DNA from 2 places in the Sphingomonas sp. Leaf357 genome. Region 1 is predicted to be linked to the other one. Evidence: riboswitches for the same ligand, from Rfam matches in the RefSeq annotation. Region 1 holds a riboswitch; the other holds the start of a gene.
The links. Region 1 has a riboswitch for cobalamin ahead of metE (5-methyltetrahydropteroyltriglutamate--homocysteine S-methyltransferase). Riboswitches for the same ligand answer to the same signal wherever they lie in the genome.

Region 1 (7,905 bases):
TCGACGGCGGCGGAGCGCTGGTATTGGTGTCCGACAACGACGTGATCGACGGCTTCGATACCCTGCTGCTGCGCGTGCAGCTCGCCAGTCTGGGCACGACCGCCTTGATCGTGATCGGCGGCGCGATCGGCATCTGGCGCGCGATCAAGGCGCGGATGCGCGCGATGCAGGCGACCGTCGATGCGGTGATCGCCGGCGACATCCGCCAGCGCATTCCGGTGGACGGCAGCCGCAGCGAGTTCGACCGGCAGGCCGCCGCGTTCAACCGCATGCTCGACCGGATCGAGGCGCTGATGGGCAATGTGAAGCATGCCGCCAAGGACGTGGCGCACGAACTGAAGAGCCCGCTGGCCCGCCTGCGCGCGCGCACCGCCACGCTGCAGCGGCAGTCCCGGAGCGCACCGGTATCGGCCGCCGAGATCGAGGATCTGCTGGCCCAGACCGACGACGTGCTGGAGGTCTTCGCCAGCATGATGCGGTTGTGGGAAGTGGAGGGCGGGCATCGGCGCGAGCGCTTCGCGGACCTAGATCTCGGCGCGCTGGCGATCGAGGTCGGCGAGGGATTGCAGGCGGTGGCCGAGGATGCCGGGCGCACGCTCGTGCTGCCGGTCGCATCGGCGATCGCGATGCGCGGCGACGTCGCCTTGCTGCGCCAGTTGCTGGTCAACCTGATCGAGAACGCGATCCGCCACACGCCGCCCGGCACGCGCATCACCGTCGATACGGAAGTGCGCGGCGAATCCGTGCAGGTGATCGTCGCCGATGACGGGCCGGGGATCCCGGCGAGCGAGCATGCCGCGATGGTGCGGCGTTTCGGCCGGGGCGAGGCATCGGCCAGCCTGCCCGGGCAGGGCCTGGGACTGACCCTGGTCGATGCGATCGCGCGGCTGCATCACGGACGGTTGATACTGGAGGATGCCGCGCCGGGCCTGCGCGCGGTGGTGAAACTGCCCCTGGCGGGTTGACCCCTAGAGCATGACGACGTGAGGTTGAAGCTCATCCTCCGTCATTCCCGCGAAAGCGGGAATGACGATGCAAAAACACCGCGACTCAACCCAAAGTCGTCAAGCTCCCGGTCGCAGACAAAACCCTGGGGGTGACGATCACCGCCCGGACCCTGTCTCGATCGCCTGACGGGAAGCTCTAGAACTTCGCCGACACTTCCAGCCCCCAGGTGCGGGGCGGGTTGAAGTTGGCATAATCGCCGAGGATGCCGCCGTAATTGGTCGATATCAGCGCACCGTTCGCGCCGACGTTCAGCACCGGCGACGAATTCGCCGCCGAACGACGATAGATGTACGTCGTGTCGAACAGGTTGCGCGCCCATACCGATAGGGTGACCTTGTTGTGATCGTTCACCGCGATATCGGCCAGCGCGAGGCGCCCGTTTACGACGAAGCTGGCATCGGTCTTGGTCGGCTCGAGCTGGAAGCTGTACTGGCTGCTGGCGTAGTTGCCGTCGAGGTGGAAGCGCACCTTGGTCGTGTCGCCGCCGACCGGGATTTCATAGTCGATCGTGCCGGACGCGGCATTATTCGGCGTATAGACGATGTACAATTGCTGCAGCCCGCCGCCCAGCGGGCTCACCGCCGACGGCGCCTTCCAGTACGTGTAGGCGTAGGAACCGCCCAGCGTCAGCCCGTCGACCGGCTTCACCGTGAGATCGGCTTCGATCCCGCGGATCTTGCTGTTGCCGGCATTGATGGTCTGCTCGAGATGGCTGCCGTTGGTGATGCTCGAACCGTTCGTATCGAAATAGTCGAAGTCGAACTGCGTGTTGCTGCGGTCCATGATGTAGCCGGCCAGGTTCAGGCGCGCGCGATGCTGGAAGAAGTCCATCTTCGCGCCGACTTCGTACGATTTGACCGATTCGGGGCCGAACGCGTTGAACTGGAGCGAGCGGTCGTTGGCGCCGCCGGCGCGGAAGCCCGTGGCATATTTGGCGTAGAGATGGACGTCCGGCGTCGCGTCGAACGCGATGTTGAACATCGGATCGAACCGGCTGATGCTGTTCTTGAACGAGAACGGCGACACGACGCCGGTCGTGATCAGATCGGAACGGTTGTTGACGACGTAGAGCGTGCCGTGGCGATCGTCCTTGGTCCAGCGCCCGCCGGCCGTGATGTGCACGACGTCGCCCAGCGCTTCCGGCGAGAAGGTCAGATTGCCGAACAGCGAGTAATTGTGGTCCGTGGCCTGGCTGGCGCGCGTGATGAACTGGCAGCTGTTGGCGAACTGGGGCACCGTTGCGCCCAGCGTGTTGTTGCACGACGGATCGTATTGCTGATAGCCGGAATTGGCGCTGGTGATCGCGGAGGAATTGCCCGGGATCGGGCTGCGCACGGTATAGGCCGTGCCGTCGCTGTTCCACTGGTTGCTGAGCGGCGTCGCGGCATATTCGGTCGCGTGTTCGGTGTAGTAATATGCGCCGACGACGTAATCGAACTGCGGCACGCTGCCGACGGCCTGGAATTCCTGGCTGAACTGGTGCTGGCGGAGGTACGACAGACTGTAGCGGCTGAACGTGCCGGTCGTGTTGATGGCGGTCGGATTGGCCGTATTGGGGACGAAGGGCGCGAACGTGCTGCGCTCCGGGCCGCCGGAATTATCCCACTGATCGGTGCTGACGCCGCGCCATGCGGTAATCGAGCGCAGCTCGATCCACGGTGCGAGCTTGTACTTCAAATTGGCCGAGAAACCATGCGTGATATCGACGCTCGGCTGCTGGGGAACGCCGACGTCGGCGACGGTCTGGCGTTCGGGATGCACGCCGACCAACGGCCCCTTCGGCGCGATGCAGATGGGCTTGGTGCTGCCGGCGGCGATGGTGCCGCCGCAGGCGACGCCATTGAGCAGCAATGCGCCCGCGGCGTTGTACGTGCCGACGGCATAGCCGTTGGGATTGTAGTTGATCAGCTGGCTGTATTGCGGCGTGTTCTCGTCCTTCGCGTAGTCGTACGCGAAATCCGCGGTGAAGCCGTCGACCGGCTGCCAGCGCGCGGCGATCCTACCGCCCTTGCGATCGTAATAGTTCCAGCCGGTGGAGCCGGAAAGCGGATCCTTCACGGTCGGGTCCTGATGCTGGTACACGCCGTCGATCTTCACCGCGATGTCGTGGAAGGCCGGCAGGTCGAGATGCACGTCGGCATTGCGCGCACCGTAATTGCCCACCCCGCCGGTGACGCGACCGCCGAACACGCCGCTCGGTGCCTTGGACACGAGCGACAGCGCGCCGCCTTCGGTATTGCGGCCGAACAGCGTGCCCTGCGGACCTTTCAGCACTTCGATCCGCTCGATATCGAACAAGGCGGCGTTCAGGCCCTGAGTCTTTCCGAGCGCCACGCCGTCGATATAGACGCCGACGCCGCCGTCGCGCGCGGTCTGGTTCTGGTCGTACGGGACGATCCCGCGGATGCCGATCGTCAGCGCCGACTGGCGTGCCTCGAACGTCGCGATGCGCAGCGATGGGATCGAGCCGTCGGCCAGATTGAACAGGCTGAGCACATGACGATCCGCGATCGCCTGGGTGCTGAGCACGCTGATCGAGATCGGAGTCTTCTGCAGATTGGTCTCGCGGCGAGTCGCGGTGACGACGACTTCGCTCAGCTGATCGTCACCGGCCGGGGCGGGATCGGCGGCGGGAACGGGGTCGGCCACGGGGGTGGCGGCCGGGGCGGCCACCGGCGTTTCGGCGGCGAACACCGGCGACGCGGTCGCGGCGATCAGCGCGGTGCCGATCAACAGACGCAGCCGGAGGTTGGAGTGAGAACGCATGTGAAGCCCCTTTGGTTTTTAGAAACTCGTTACGGGGGCCGCTACACAGCATATGGGTCAGGATTGTTACGAAGACTGTAACACAAATAGTATTGTAAGGTTATTTTGGCGTCATAATCCATATTTTCAAAGTATAGCTTCTTTTAATACTATCTTCATCTTCAGCAGAAATCAGCTCTCCGCCATCAATGACACGACTTGCTAGAAATAACATCGATGTATTATTGAGAAAATGTCACATCGGTCAGGCTTTAAATTAAAGTCTTGCCCTTGCGGTTCAAGCGATCGACCGACGCCGTGCCAACGACATGATCTTGCGGCATAATGCTTTCGGGTGATATCCTGTGACGGTTACATGACCCGCCAGAGGTCGATTCCTTTAGGAGAAAGTCGGTGCACTGCGAACAGCATCTCGCCCTGAAAGCCATCCTGATCGGCCTGCGCCGCAGCGGCACGATCGATCGCCACGCGGTCAAGACGATCGTCTCGACGCTGCAGGAGACCGCGGCCAAGGCCCGCCCCAATTGCCCGGAAAGCGCGGACGGCCTGCTGCAACTTGCCGATGCGCTGGCCGAGGGTCCGGCCAAGACCTGCATGGTCGAGGTCGCCGCCTGATCTATTCGATCTCATATAAAGATTTCTTTATATGACACCTTGACCCCGTCCCCCGTTGCTGGGATGTTTGGCGGGTCGAGGTTCTCCGTGCATGCGGATGCGCGGAGCTAAGACGGGAAGCCGGTGCGCGCCTTGACGGGCGCAATGCCGGCGCTGCCCCCGCAACTGTAAGCGGCGAGCGGCGGCCATCGAGTGTCACTGACGGTGCGAGCCGTCGGGAAGGCCAGGCCGACGTGACGACCCGCGAGCCAGGAGACCTGCCTCCGACGCGATAACGTCCACCGGCGGGGTGTCCGGGCTGGCCGCTTGCATGCCGTGGCCGGGCCTTGTCCGTTCGCGCGTCCTGCTCGTGTCCCGTCTCTGCCCCGCTTCTCATCGGGGTATGAAGAATGACCGTCACCGTCGCCACCTTGGGCTTTCCGCGCATCGGCCCGCGCCGCGAACTGAAGTTCGCGCTCGAAAATTATTGGTCGGGCAAATCGAGCGAGGCCGACCTGCTCGAATCCGCCGCCGGCCTGCGCACCGCCGCCTGGGCGCGCCAGCGCGCGCTGGGAGCCGATTGGCTGCCCTCCAACGACTTCTCGCTCTACGATCATGTGCTCGACACCAGCGTGATGCTCGGCGCGATCCCCGAGCGCTACGGCGCGGCGCATGGCGAGGCCGATCTGGCGACCTATTTCGCGATGGCGCGTGGCACGACCGGGGCGGGCGACGATTGCGGCCACGGCCATGCCAGCCAGACGGCGTGCGAGATGACCAAATGGTTCGACACCAACTATCACTACATGGTGCCGGAACTGCAGGCCGGGCAGAAGCTGGCGCTCAACACGCTGAAGATCGTCGACGAATATCGCGAGGCCAAGGCGCAAGGATATGAGACCCGCCCGGTGCTGCTCGGCCCGGTGACGTGGCTGAGCCTGGCCAAGGGTCGCGACGTCGATCCGTTCGATTTCCTCGATGAGGTCCTGGGCCTCTACACCGTCATCCTCGGGCAGTTGGCCAATGCCGGCGCGGCCTGGGTGCAGATCGACGAGCCGGTGCTGGTGCTCGATCTGGACGAGAGGCAGCGCAAGGCGCTGACGCGCGCTTATGCCCGGCTGTCGCGCAGCGGACCCAGCCTGATGCTGACGACCTATTTCGGCGGGCTGGACGACAATCTGTCCTTCGCGGCCTCGCTGCCGGTCGCCGGGCTTCACGTCGATCTGGTCCGCGCGCCGCAGCAACTCGATGCCGTGCTGGCCAGCGCGCCCAGATCGCTGCTGCTGTCGCTGGGCGTGATCGACGGGCGCAACATCTGGCGCGCCGATCTCGCGGCCCTGCTCGACCGGATCGCCCCGATCGCCGCGACGCGCGACCTCATCCTCGCGCCGTCCTGCTCGCTGCTGCACGTGCCGGTCGATCTCGCCCTGGAGCGGAAGCTGGACGACGAGGTGACGCAATGGTTGGCCTTCGCGGTGCAGAAGATCGAGGAACTCGCGATCCTGAAGCGCGCGCTCAACGATGGCCGCGCCAGCGTCGCCACCGCGCTGTCGGCCTCGACCGAGGCCGCCGCCGCGCGCAAGGTGTCGCCGCGCATCCACGATCCGAAGGTCGCGGCGCGCATCGCCGCCGCCACGCCCGACCAGCGCGAGCGGCGGTCGGGCCATCCCGAGCGGATCGCGGCGCAGGCGGCGGTGCTGAACCTGCCCGCCTTCCCGACCACCACGATCGGCTCCTTCCCGCAGACCGCCGAGGTGCGCCACGCCCGCGCCGAGCATGTTCGCGGCAATCTGGGCGATGCGGAATACCAGGATTTCCTGCGCGAGGAGACCGCGCGCGCGGTGCGCTGGCAGGAGGAGATCGGGCTCGACATGCTCGTCCACGGCGAATTCGAACGTAACGACATGGTGCAGTATTTCGGCGAGCAACTCGCCGGTTTCGCCTTCACCGTCAGCGGCTGGGTGCAGAGCTACGGGTCGCGCTGCGTGCGGCCGCCGATCCTGTTCGGCGATGTTTCGCGACCCGAACCGATGACGGTCGCGTGGTGGCGCTATGCGCAGGGCCTGACCGACAGGCCGATGAAGGGCATGCTGACCGGCCCGGTGACGATCCTCAACTGGTCGTTCGTGCGTGACGATCAACCGCGCGAGGCATCGTGCCGCCAGATCGCCTTCGCGATCCGCGACGAGGTGACCGATCTCGAAGCGGCGGGTTGCAAGGCGATCCAGATCGACGAAGCCGCGCTGCGCGAGGGCCTGCCGCTGCGCAAGCGCGACTGGCAGCACTATCTCGACTGGGCGGTCGATTGCTTCCGGCTCTCGGCGGCGGGGGTCGGCGATGCGACCCAGATCCACACCCATATGTGCTATTCGGAGTTCAACGACATCCTGCCGGCGATCGGCGCGATGGACACCGATGTGATCTCGATCGAGACGGCGCGGTCGCAGATGGAGCTGCTCGACGGCTTCGCGCGCTATCGCTATCCGAGCGCGATCGGGCCGGGGGTGTACGACATCCACGCCCCGCGCGTTCCGGGCGAGGACGAGATGGTCGCGCTGATGCGACTGGCCCAGCTTCACCTCCATCCCGACCAATTGTGGGTCAATCCCGATTGCGGGCTGAAGACGCGCAAGTGGGAAGAGGTGAAGCCGGCGATCGCGGCGATGGTCGCGGCGGCGCGGACGTTGCGCGCCGATCTGATGGTCGAGGCGTAAGGCGATGGCGGCGGTGACGCATTCGGCGGGCGTCGTCCGGTTGATCGACATGATCTTTCCGGGCGACACCAACCATCACGGCACGCTGTTCGGCGGCGTGGCGCTGGCGCATATGGACAAGGTGGCGTTCCTTGCCGCCTCGCGCCATGGCCGCGCGCCGTTCGTCACCGCCGCCTCGCAACGCATCGATTTCACCGCGCCCGCTCTGAAGGGCGAACTGATCGAGGCGACCGGGCGGATCGTGCGCGTCGGGGCGCGGTCCTGCGATGTCGAGGTCGAACTGGTGGCGGAGGCATTGCTCAGCGGCGAGCGGCGCCTGTGCACGCGCGGGGCCTTCACCCTGGTCGCGGCGAAAAACGATTGCGGCCCCCTGCCCCCAATCCTGCCCGAACCGCCCGCGGCCGACGACGCGCTGCACATGATGGACATGGTCTTCCCACCGCAGACCAACCATTACGGCACGCTGTTCGGCGGCGATGCGCTGCGCATGCTGGGCAAGGCCGCGTTCATCGCCGCGACTCGCCATGCCAGAGCGGTGATGGTGATGGCGGCGTCCGATCGGATCGATTTCCGCGCGCCGATCCGCGAGGGCGAGATGATCGAACTGATCGCGCGCGTCAGCATGGCCGGGCGCAGTTCGCTGCGGGTGGACGTGCAATTGTGGTCGGAGGATCTGCTGACGGCGGAGCGCCGCCACGCGGCATCGGCCGAATTCGTCATGGTTGCGGTCGGCTCCGACGGGCGATCACGGGCTATCTCACAACGATCAGGGGAAAATAATCCGGCGGATTGAGCCAAAATCCGGATCGGGGCGTTGATCATG
Region 2 (7,905 bases), 1.4 Mb from region 1:
TTCCCGCACTACGCGCCAGCCCGAATAGTCCAGCTTTGCCAACGGAACCACCTCGCGAACATACACAACTGTATGTAAGACTTGTATGGCGGGGCTTACTGAGATTGCAAGGATCTTGTGCACGGAGGCGATCGGGCGTGCGGTCGCACATCGTTGCGCACCGGGCCGCGCCGCGCGCATCGAGCCGACATCGCGGCGCACGGCACCTCCGGTGACGCATCCGGGACACCTTACGGCCCTGCTTGCCAGCGCCGTAAGGCTTGGAGATTCCGACAGCGCATTCCAGTCGTTGGTGGAGCCGTGTCCTAGCTCAGTCGGATACCGCAATCCGAAGTTTCAGGGGTCACCGACCGTTTGCGGTACGTTCTGGCATTCGCATTTGTCGGTCGAGGTAGTGCCCGTGTCAGTCCAAGCTGTCCCGGCCGGTGGGTCGGCACATACCACCGGTCCCGCAACTTCAATGATTTGGTGACCCCTACGGGAATCGAACCCGTGCTTCAGCCGTGAAAGGGCCGCGTCCTAACCGCTAGACGAAGGGGCCATGCCGGCAGCGCCGGTTGGTTGGAGGCGGTTAGGGAAATGCGCCGCGCTGGTCAACCCGCTGATTTGTCCGTTTGGTTAATCGGCCCAGGCGGCGTCGTCCAGATGGAGTTCCGCCGCCGGTTTCGCGCCCCAATCGTCGATCTTCACCCGGCCCGCGAGCCAGAGTCGCCGATGGGGCGGCGCGCCGAGCAGCGCGGCGCCGAGCGAGGTATCGGCTTGGCGGAAGGCGACGGCTTTCAGCGACCGGCCGTCGTCGCCGGCGATGATGACCCGGACATGGCCGTTGCCGACGATCTCTGCCTTGATGATCCGCACCGGGCCGGCGACGATCCGGGGCTGGGGCCAGCCCATGCCGTAGGGGCCGCCTTTGTCCAGAGCTTCGACCAGCGCGGGGGTGACGCCACCGGGGGCGAGCAGGGCGTCGAGCAGCAGGGCGCGATCGCCGATCGAGCGGGTGACGGCGTCGGCGAGGCGAGTTTCGAGGAAGTCGCCGAACGCGGCCAACTGGTCCTCGGCGATCGTCAGGCCGGCCGCCATCGCATGGCCGCCGCCGGCGACGAGCAGGCCGCTATCCTTGGCCGACAGCACCGCCGCGCCGAGATCGACGCCCGAGATCGATCGGCCCGATCCCTTGCCGATGCCATTTTCGTCCAGGGCGATGACGATCGCCGGGCGGCCGTATTTCTCCTTCAGGCGGCCGGCGACGATGCCGATCACGCCGGCGTGCCAGCCACGCCCGGCGACGACGAGCACCGCACGCTCCTTCGCCACGCCGGCCAGAGCGTCGGCGGCCTCCTGCACGATCCCCTCGATCGCGCGCCGCTCCTCGTTCAGCCGATCGAGTTCGGCGGCGATTGCGGCGGCCTCCTGCGGTTCGCGCGTGGTGAGCAGGCGCACGCCGAGATCGGACTTGCCGACGCGGCCGCCGGCATTGATGCGCGGACCCAATGCGAAGCCGAGATCCTGCGCGGTCGGCGCGCGGGTGAGGCGGCTGGCGGAGATCAGGGCGTTGAGGCCGATATTTCGTCGCTGCGCCATCACTTTCAGCCCCTGCGCGACAAAGGCGCGGTTGAGCCCGCGGAGTTGCGCCACGTCGGCGACGGTGCCCAGGGCGACGATGTCGAGCAGATCGAGCAGGCGCGGTTCGGCTGTGTCGGCGAAGGCACCGCGCGCGCGCATCACGCGAATCAGCGCCGCACCGAGCAGGAAGGCGACGCCGACCGCCGCGAGATGACCGTGCGCCGCGCCGTCCGTCTCGTCGAGCCGGTTCGGATTCACCAGCGCATGGGCGTGCGGCAAGGCGAGCGTGCATTTGTGATGATCCACGACGATCACGTCGACCCCGGCGTCGCGCGCGGCTTCGAGCGCGTCGAACGCCTGCGCGCCGCAATCGACCGTGACGATCAGGTCCGCGCCCTCCGCCTTCAGGCGCAGCATCGCGGCACCGGACGGGCCATAGCCTTCGATCAGGCGATCGGGGATATAGGCCTTCGCCTCCAGCCCGAGATCGCGCAGCAGCAGGATCATCAGCGCGGCGGAGGTCGCGCCGTCCACGTCGTAATCGCCGAAGACGGTGACCGATTCTTTGTGCGCGATCGCATCGGCAAGCCGTTCGGCCGCCTTGTCCATATCGCGGAAGATCGACGGATCGGGCATGAAGGTGCGGATGCTGGGGGCCTTGTGCGCCTCCAGATCCTCGCGCGGGCAGCCGCGGGCGAGCAGCAATTGCGTGACGAGATCGTCGGGCGCGAAGCCGGGATCGCGCGTGTCGGTTTCCAGCGCGCGCCAGCGCCACGGCTGGCCGAGAATCGACCGGGTGATGTTCAGGACGGTGTTCATGATGTGACCGAAGGCTTAGACGAGCGGCGAACGGTTAGGAAGGACGGCGACATGACGGCGGCATTGCTGGGCGCGAACGATCCGTCGCCGGTACAGGTGATCAATCCGGGCGGCGCCTCGCCTTTCCTGCTGATCGGCGATCATGCCGGGAAGCTGGTGCCCGAGAGCCTCGCCGGATTGGGCCTGCCGCCGCAGGAACTCGCGCGACACATCGGCTGGGATATCGGCATCGGCGAACTGGGGCCGATGCTGGCCGAGGCGCTGGACGCGGTGTTCGTACGGCAGACCTATTCGCGCCTCGTGATCGACTGCAATCGCGATCCGGCGCGGGCCGATGCGATGCCCGAGGTGAGCGACCTGACCGTCGTGCCGGGCAATCGCGATCTGGATGCAGCCCAGCGCGCGGCGCGCGTGGCGGTGATCCACACGCCGTATCAGGAAGCGATCGGCGCGGAGATCGCGCGGCGCGATGCGGCGGGGCAGGGGACGATCCTGGTGGCGCTGCACAGCTTCACCCCGATGTTGCGAAGCGCGGGGCAGACCGTAACGCGGCCGTGGGAGATCGGCGTGCTGCACGATGGCGGCGATACCGCGTTCGCGCAGGCGCTGCTCGCGGCGTTGCGGGCCGACGATACGCTGACGGTCGGCGACAACGAGCCCTACAGCATGGACGCGATCGACTACACCGTGCCGCGCCATGCCTATCCTGCGCGCCGCCCCTATGCCGAGATCGAGGTGCGGCAGGATCTGATCGGCACGGCCGCCGGATGCGCGGACTGGTCGGCACGGCTGGCGGCGGTGTTGCGCGCGGCAGCCTCCGGCATCGGCGGGCGCTGAGCCGTGCCGAACTGGATCTGGCTGTCGGTGGCGATCCTGTCGGAAGTGATCGCCACGTCCTTCCTGAAATCGGCGGAAGGGTTCACGCGACCCTGGCCGTTGCTGATCGTGGTGGTCGGCTATGCCGCCGCTTTCTATTTCCTGTCCTTCGCGCTGCGATCGATCCCGATCGGCGTCGCCTATGCGATCTGGTCCGGCGCGGGCGTCGTGCTGGTCACGGCGGTGGCGTGGATCGCCTATGCCCAGAAGCTCGACACGACCGCGCTGGCCGCGATCGGGCTGATCGTGACCGGCGTCGTGATCCTGAACCTGCGCACCGGGCACGGCTGAGCGCGGAGCGCCGCCTCGCGCGGATTTCGTTTGCGCGGCGCAGCATTTCCACTAAGGGCGCACTCGAAACCGGATGCGAACCATCCGGCTTCGCATGATCGCGCCGGTGCCCCGCAAGGGGCTCAAATGTGGAATGCGGTGCGGGAGGGGTTCCTCCCAAAGCCGCGGCTGTCCCTGCAACTGTAAGCGGAGAGCGCGATGCACATGTCCTGTCCAGGCCCTTCGAACGGGGGCCGGCGGGACGGCCACTGGATCGAGACGATCTGGGAAGGCGTGCATCGAGCCGTGACCCGTGAGCCAGGAGACCTGCCGGCGCTGTCGCTCATGCTCTCGCGTCCAGGGGATGGCCGAGGCACGGAACGAGTCCGTTCGAGCGACGAATCGGGTTCTGGCGAAGCCATGCTTTGCCGGCGGCCCGAACCGTGCGGCCGGGGCCGCACACGGTGTCGAGGCAGCCGGGCTCCGCGTCCGTTCGGCTGAACCGTCGCCGTCGTTCGCGTTTCGCCACGCGACACACGGCCCCAGTCGCGTCGTCCAGAATGGCGCGGGGGGACTGAACATCATGAAGACCGTTTTCGTATCTCTGCTGGCGCTTGTCGCCGCCACGCCTGCGCTCGCCCAGAGCGACGCCTCGCTGCCGCCCAAGGATGCCGAGGGCAACGACATCACCGTCACCGCATCCCGCTCGGGCGAGGGCATCGCGGTGAAGGATCTGCCGGCCTCGGTCACGGTGCTGAGCAGCGAGCAGATGGAGGAGCGCCAGACCCGCATCGTCTCCGACATCCTGCGCGACGTGCCGGGCGTCGCCGTCAACCGCTCGATCGGCGGCCTGACCGACATCCGCATTCGCGGCAGCGAAGCCAATCACGTGCTCGTCCTGATCGACGGGATCGAGGCGTCCGACCCTTATCAGGGCCAATACGATTTCGGCACGCTGATCGCCGACGACAAGGCGCGGATCGAAGTGCTGCGCGGGCAGCAATCGTCGCTCTACGGATCGGACGCGATCGGCGGCGTGATCCAGTATATCACGCCCACCGGCACCGAATCGCAGGGCCTGAGCGCTCGCGTCGAGGGCGGATCGTTCGGCACGGCGGCGGGCGCGGCGCGCTTCGGCGGGGTTGCGGGCACGCTGGATTATGCACTGTCCGGCACGCTCTATCGCACCAACGGCACGCCGACCGCGCGGGATGGCACGCGCGACGTGGGGTACACTGGCGTCGGCGCGAGCGCGAAAGTGAACTGGACGCCGTCCGACATCTTCAAGCTGACCGGCGTGGGTCGCTACAGCTATACCGATGCGCTGAGCAACGACACGGCGTTTTCCGGGCCGAAGTTCGGCTATATCGTCGACACGCCGGGCACGCATTTCCGCAACAAGGCCTATTACGGCCTGCTGCGCGCAGCATTGTCGCTGGCCGACGGCAAGTGGAACACCGCGCTGACCGGGCAGATCGCCGACACGACGCGGACCGGCTACAGCGCGTTCGGCGTGGATTATGGCGACAAGGGCCGCCGCTACAAGGGATCGCTCGAATCGAGCTTCCAGTTCGGCAGTGACGAGTTCCGCAGCAAGCTGACCGGCGCGGTGGATTACGAGCGCGAGGAATTCCAGAACACGGTGGCTTCTCCGTTTTCGTTCAGCGGGCGCAAATCGACCGAGAATTGGGGGTTCGTCGGCCAGTATGAGGGCACGATCGCCGATGCGCTGGTGCTGGGTGCGTCGATCCGTCGCGACCAGAACGATCGCTTCGCCGACGTGACGACCTATCGCCTGCAGGCCGGATATCGCTTGCCGTCCGGTTTGCGCGCGCACGGCGCGTACGGCACCGGCGTCAAGAATCCGGGCTATTTCGAACTCTTCGCCTATGCGGACGGCCGCTATATCGGCAACCCGAATTTGAAGCCGGAAAAGTCGAAAGGCTGGGAAGCGGGCCTCGACCAGGAATTCGCCGGCGGCAAGGCGAAGATCGGTGCGACCTATTTTGACAGCAAGTTGGAAGACGAGATCTACACGACCTTCCCGGCGCCGACCTTCGTTGCATCGCCGGCCAACCGCACTACCCTGTCGCGGCAGAAGGGCGTCGAAGTGTTCGCCTCGGCCCAACCGATCGATCAGCTTCGCTTCGACATTGCGTACACCTATCTGCATGCGCGGGAGAACGGCACGGTCGAGGTGCGCCGCCCGAACCATATCGGCAGCTTCAACACGACCGTGTTCAGCATGGACAAAAAATTCTCGACCACGCTGACCGTGCGCTACAACGGCCGGCAGGACGATGTCGCCTTTACCGATCCGAGCTTCATTCCGGTACGGGTGAGCTTGCAGGAATATGTGCTGGTGAACCTGAACGCCGAATATAAATTGAGCGATCGCTTTTCGGTCTTCGGCCGGGTCGAGAATCTGTTCAACGAGCGCTACGAAGAGGTGTTCAGCTTCGCCACGCCGGGGCGCGGTGCTTACGGCGGCGTGAAGGCACGCTTCTGATGAAGGTGCGGCCGGCATGGCTCGCGTTGCTGTCGCCCGCGCTTCTGGGCGGCTGCACCGCGAGCGTGCCGGCCGCGTCCGTTCCGGTCGCACGGCCGATGCGGGTGATGAGCTTGAACCAGTGCACCGACCAATTGGTGCTGGCGCTGCTGCCGCCTAGCCGGATCGCTTCGGTGACGTGGCTGTCGCGCGATCCGCGCTATTCGGCGCAAGTCGCGGCGGCGCGACGCGTGGCGGCCAATCACGGCAGCGTCGAGGAGGTCGCGCGGGCGCGGCCCGATCTGATCGTGACCGATACCTTCTCCAATCCTGGCGGGCGCGCGATGTTGCGGCGGCTGGGCTATCCGGTGCTCGAACTGGCGGATTCCGGTGATGTCGCAGGGATACGACGCAACGTCGGCGTGCTGGCGGCGGCGCTCGGCGAGCGCGCGCGCGGCGAGGCGATGATCGCGCGGATGGATGCGCAACTGGCACCGGTGCGCAGCGCAAGGCCGATCACTGTCGCCGCCTGGGGGCGGGACGGCATGAGCGACAGTCCTTTTCTCTCAGCGATCGTCGCTGCCGCCGGACTGACCAGCGTGGGATCACGCGGCGGGATCGAGGCCTTGTTGCGGGCGAAGCCGGATTTCCTGGTCCGCGGCGTGGCCGACCCACGTGAGGGGTCGTTGGGCGATAACGTCAGCGGTCATCCATTGGTGCGGCGTTTCTGGCCGGCGGCGAAGCGGCTGACCGTGGCGCAATCGGCGACGATCTGCGGCACGCCGGCGATCGGCGACGCTGCGGTCGACCTGCGGCGACAGGTGGCGGCGGTGACATCTTGAGCGCGCGCTGGCTGATCGTGTTGGTAGGTGCCTTGGTGGCACTGGCCTTCGTGTCCCTGCTCGCCGGATCGGTCTGGATGACGCCAGGCGAAGTGATCCAAGCATTGGCGGCACCGCGCGATAGTCTCGCACGGCTGATCGTGATCGAGGTGCGTTTGCCGCGTGTGGTGCTGGCGGTGTTGGTCGGCGGCATCCTCGGGCTTTCGGGGGCGGTGTTGCAGGGGCTGCTGCGCAATCCACTGGCCGAGCCTGGGTTGCTCGGCGTGTCGTCGGGCGCGTCGCTCGGCGCGGTGATCGCGATCTATTACGGGTTCGCCGCCAGTTTCGGACTGGCGACGCCGGTGTTCGCGATGGTCGGGGCGCTGGTGACGGCGGGCGTGGCGTTCGCGCTGTCGCGGCGCGGGGGTACGCTGTCGCTGATCCTTGCGGGCGTGGCGATGTCGAGCATTGCGGGGGCGGGGGTGAGCCTCGCGCTCAATCTCGCGCCCAATCCTTTCGCGGCCTACGAGATCATGACGTGGTTGATGGGGTCGCTGAGGGATCGCAGTTGGGATCATGTGCTGCTTGCCGGGCCGTTCATCGCCGTAGGCGCTGCACTGTTGCTCCTGACCGGCCGCGCGCTCGACGCGCTGACGCTGGGCGAGGCGCAGGCGGAGAGTTTGGGCGTGCATCTCGGGCGGGCGCGGCTGTTCGCGCTGCTCGGCACGGCGCTGGGCGTCGGCGCGGCGACGGCGGTGACCGGGGCGATCGGGTTCGTCGGGCTGGTCGCGCCGCATATCGTGCGGCCGCTGGTCGGGCATCGGCCGGGTGCCACTTTGCTGCCGGCGGCGATCGTAGGTGCGCTGGTCGTGCTGGCCGCCGATCTGGCGACAAGGATCCTGGATTTCGGCACGGAGATCCATCTCGGCGTGTTCGTGTCGGTGATCGGGGCACCGTTCTTCCTGTGGCTGGTGCTGCACGTGCGGAGAACCGCGCCGTGAGCGACCTTGTGTTGACTGGTATCGCCGTGCGGCGGGGCGGGCGCGTGGTGCTCGACGCCGCCGATGC

Region 2: linked by a shared signal. The riboswitch ahead of ASG11_RS12680 (TonB-dependent receptor plug domain-containing protein) and the one ahead of metE (5-methyltetrahydropteroyltriglutamate--homocysteine S-methyltransferase) in region 1 are both predicted to bind cobalamin.

What each region holds. Positions count from the first base shown of each region.
Region 1 is NZ_LMPM01000001.1:1,342,793-1,350,697, reverse strand. Features, by position in the region: gene ASG11_RS06255 (sensor histidine kinase) at 1-965, shown strand, start outside; gene ASG11_RS06250 (TonB-dependent receptor) at 1,144-3,774, opposite strand; gene ASG11_RS06245 (hypothetical protein) at 4,168-4,389, shown strand; cobalamin riboswitch at 4,451-4,669, shown strand; gene metE (5-methyltetrahydropteroyltriglutamate--homocysteine S-methyltransferase) at 4,779-7,082, shown strand; gene ASG11_RS06235 (acyl-CoA thioesterase) at 7,087-7,875, shown strand.
Region 2 is NZ_LMPM01000001.1:2,707,107-2,715,011, reverse strand. Features, by position in the region: gene ASG11_RS12705 (sarcosine oxidase subunit beta family protein) at 1-42, opposite strand, end outside; tRNA gene ASG11_RS12700 (tRNA-Glu) at 467-541, opposite strand; gene recJ (single-stranded-DNA-specific exonuclease RecJ) at 619-2,382, opposite strand; gene ASG11_RS12690 (N-formylglutamate amidohydrolase) at 2,434-3,219, shown strand; gene ASG11_RS12685 (DMT family transporter) at 3,223-3,549, shown strand; cobalamin riboswitch at 3,637-3,877, shown strand; gene ASG11_RS12680 (TonB-dependent receptor plug domain-containing protein) at 4,112-6,037, shown strand; gene ASG11_RS12675 (ABC transporter substrate-binding protein) at 6,037-6,858, shown strand; gene ASG11_RS12670 (FecCD family ABC transporter permease) at 6,855-7,838, shown strand; gene ASG11_RS12665 (ABC transporter ATP-binding protein) at 7,835-7,905, shown strand, end outside.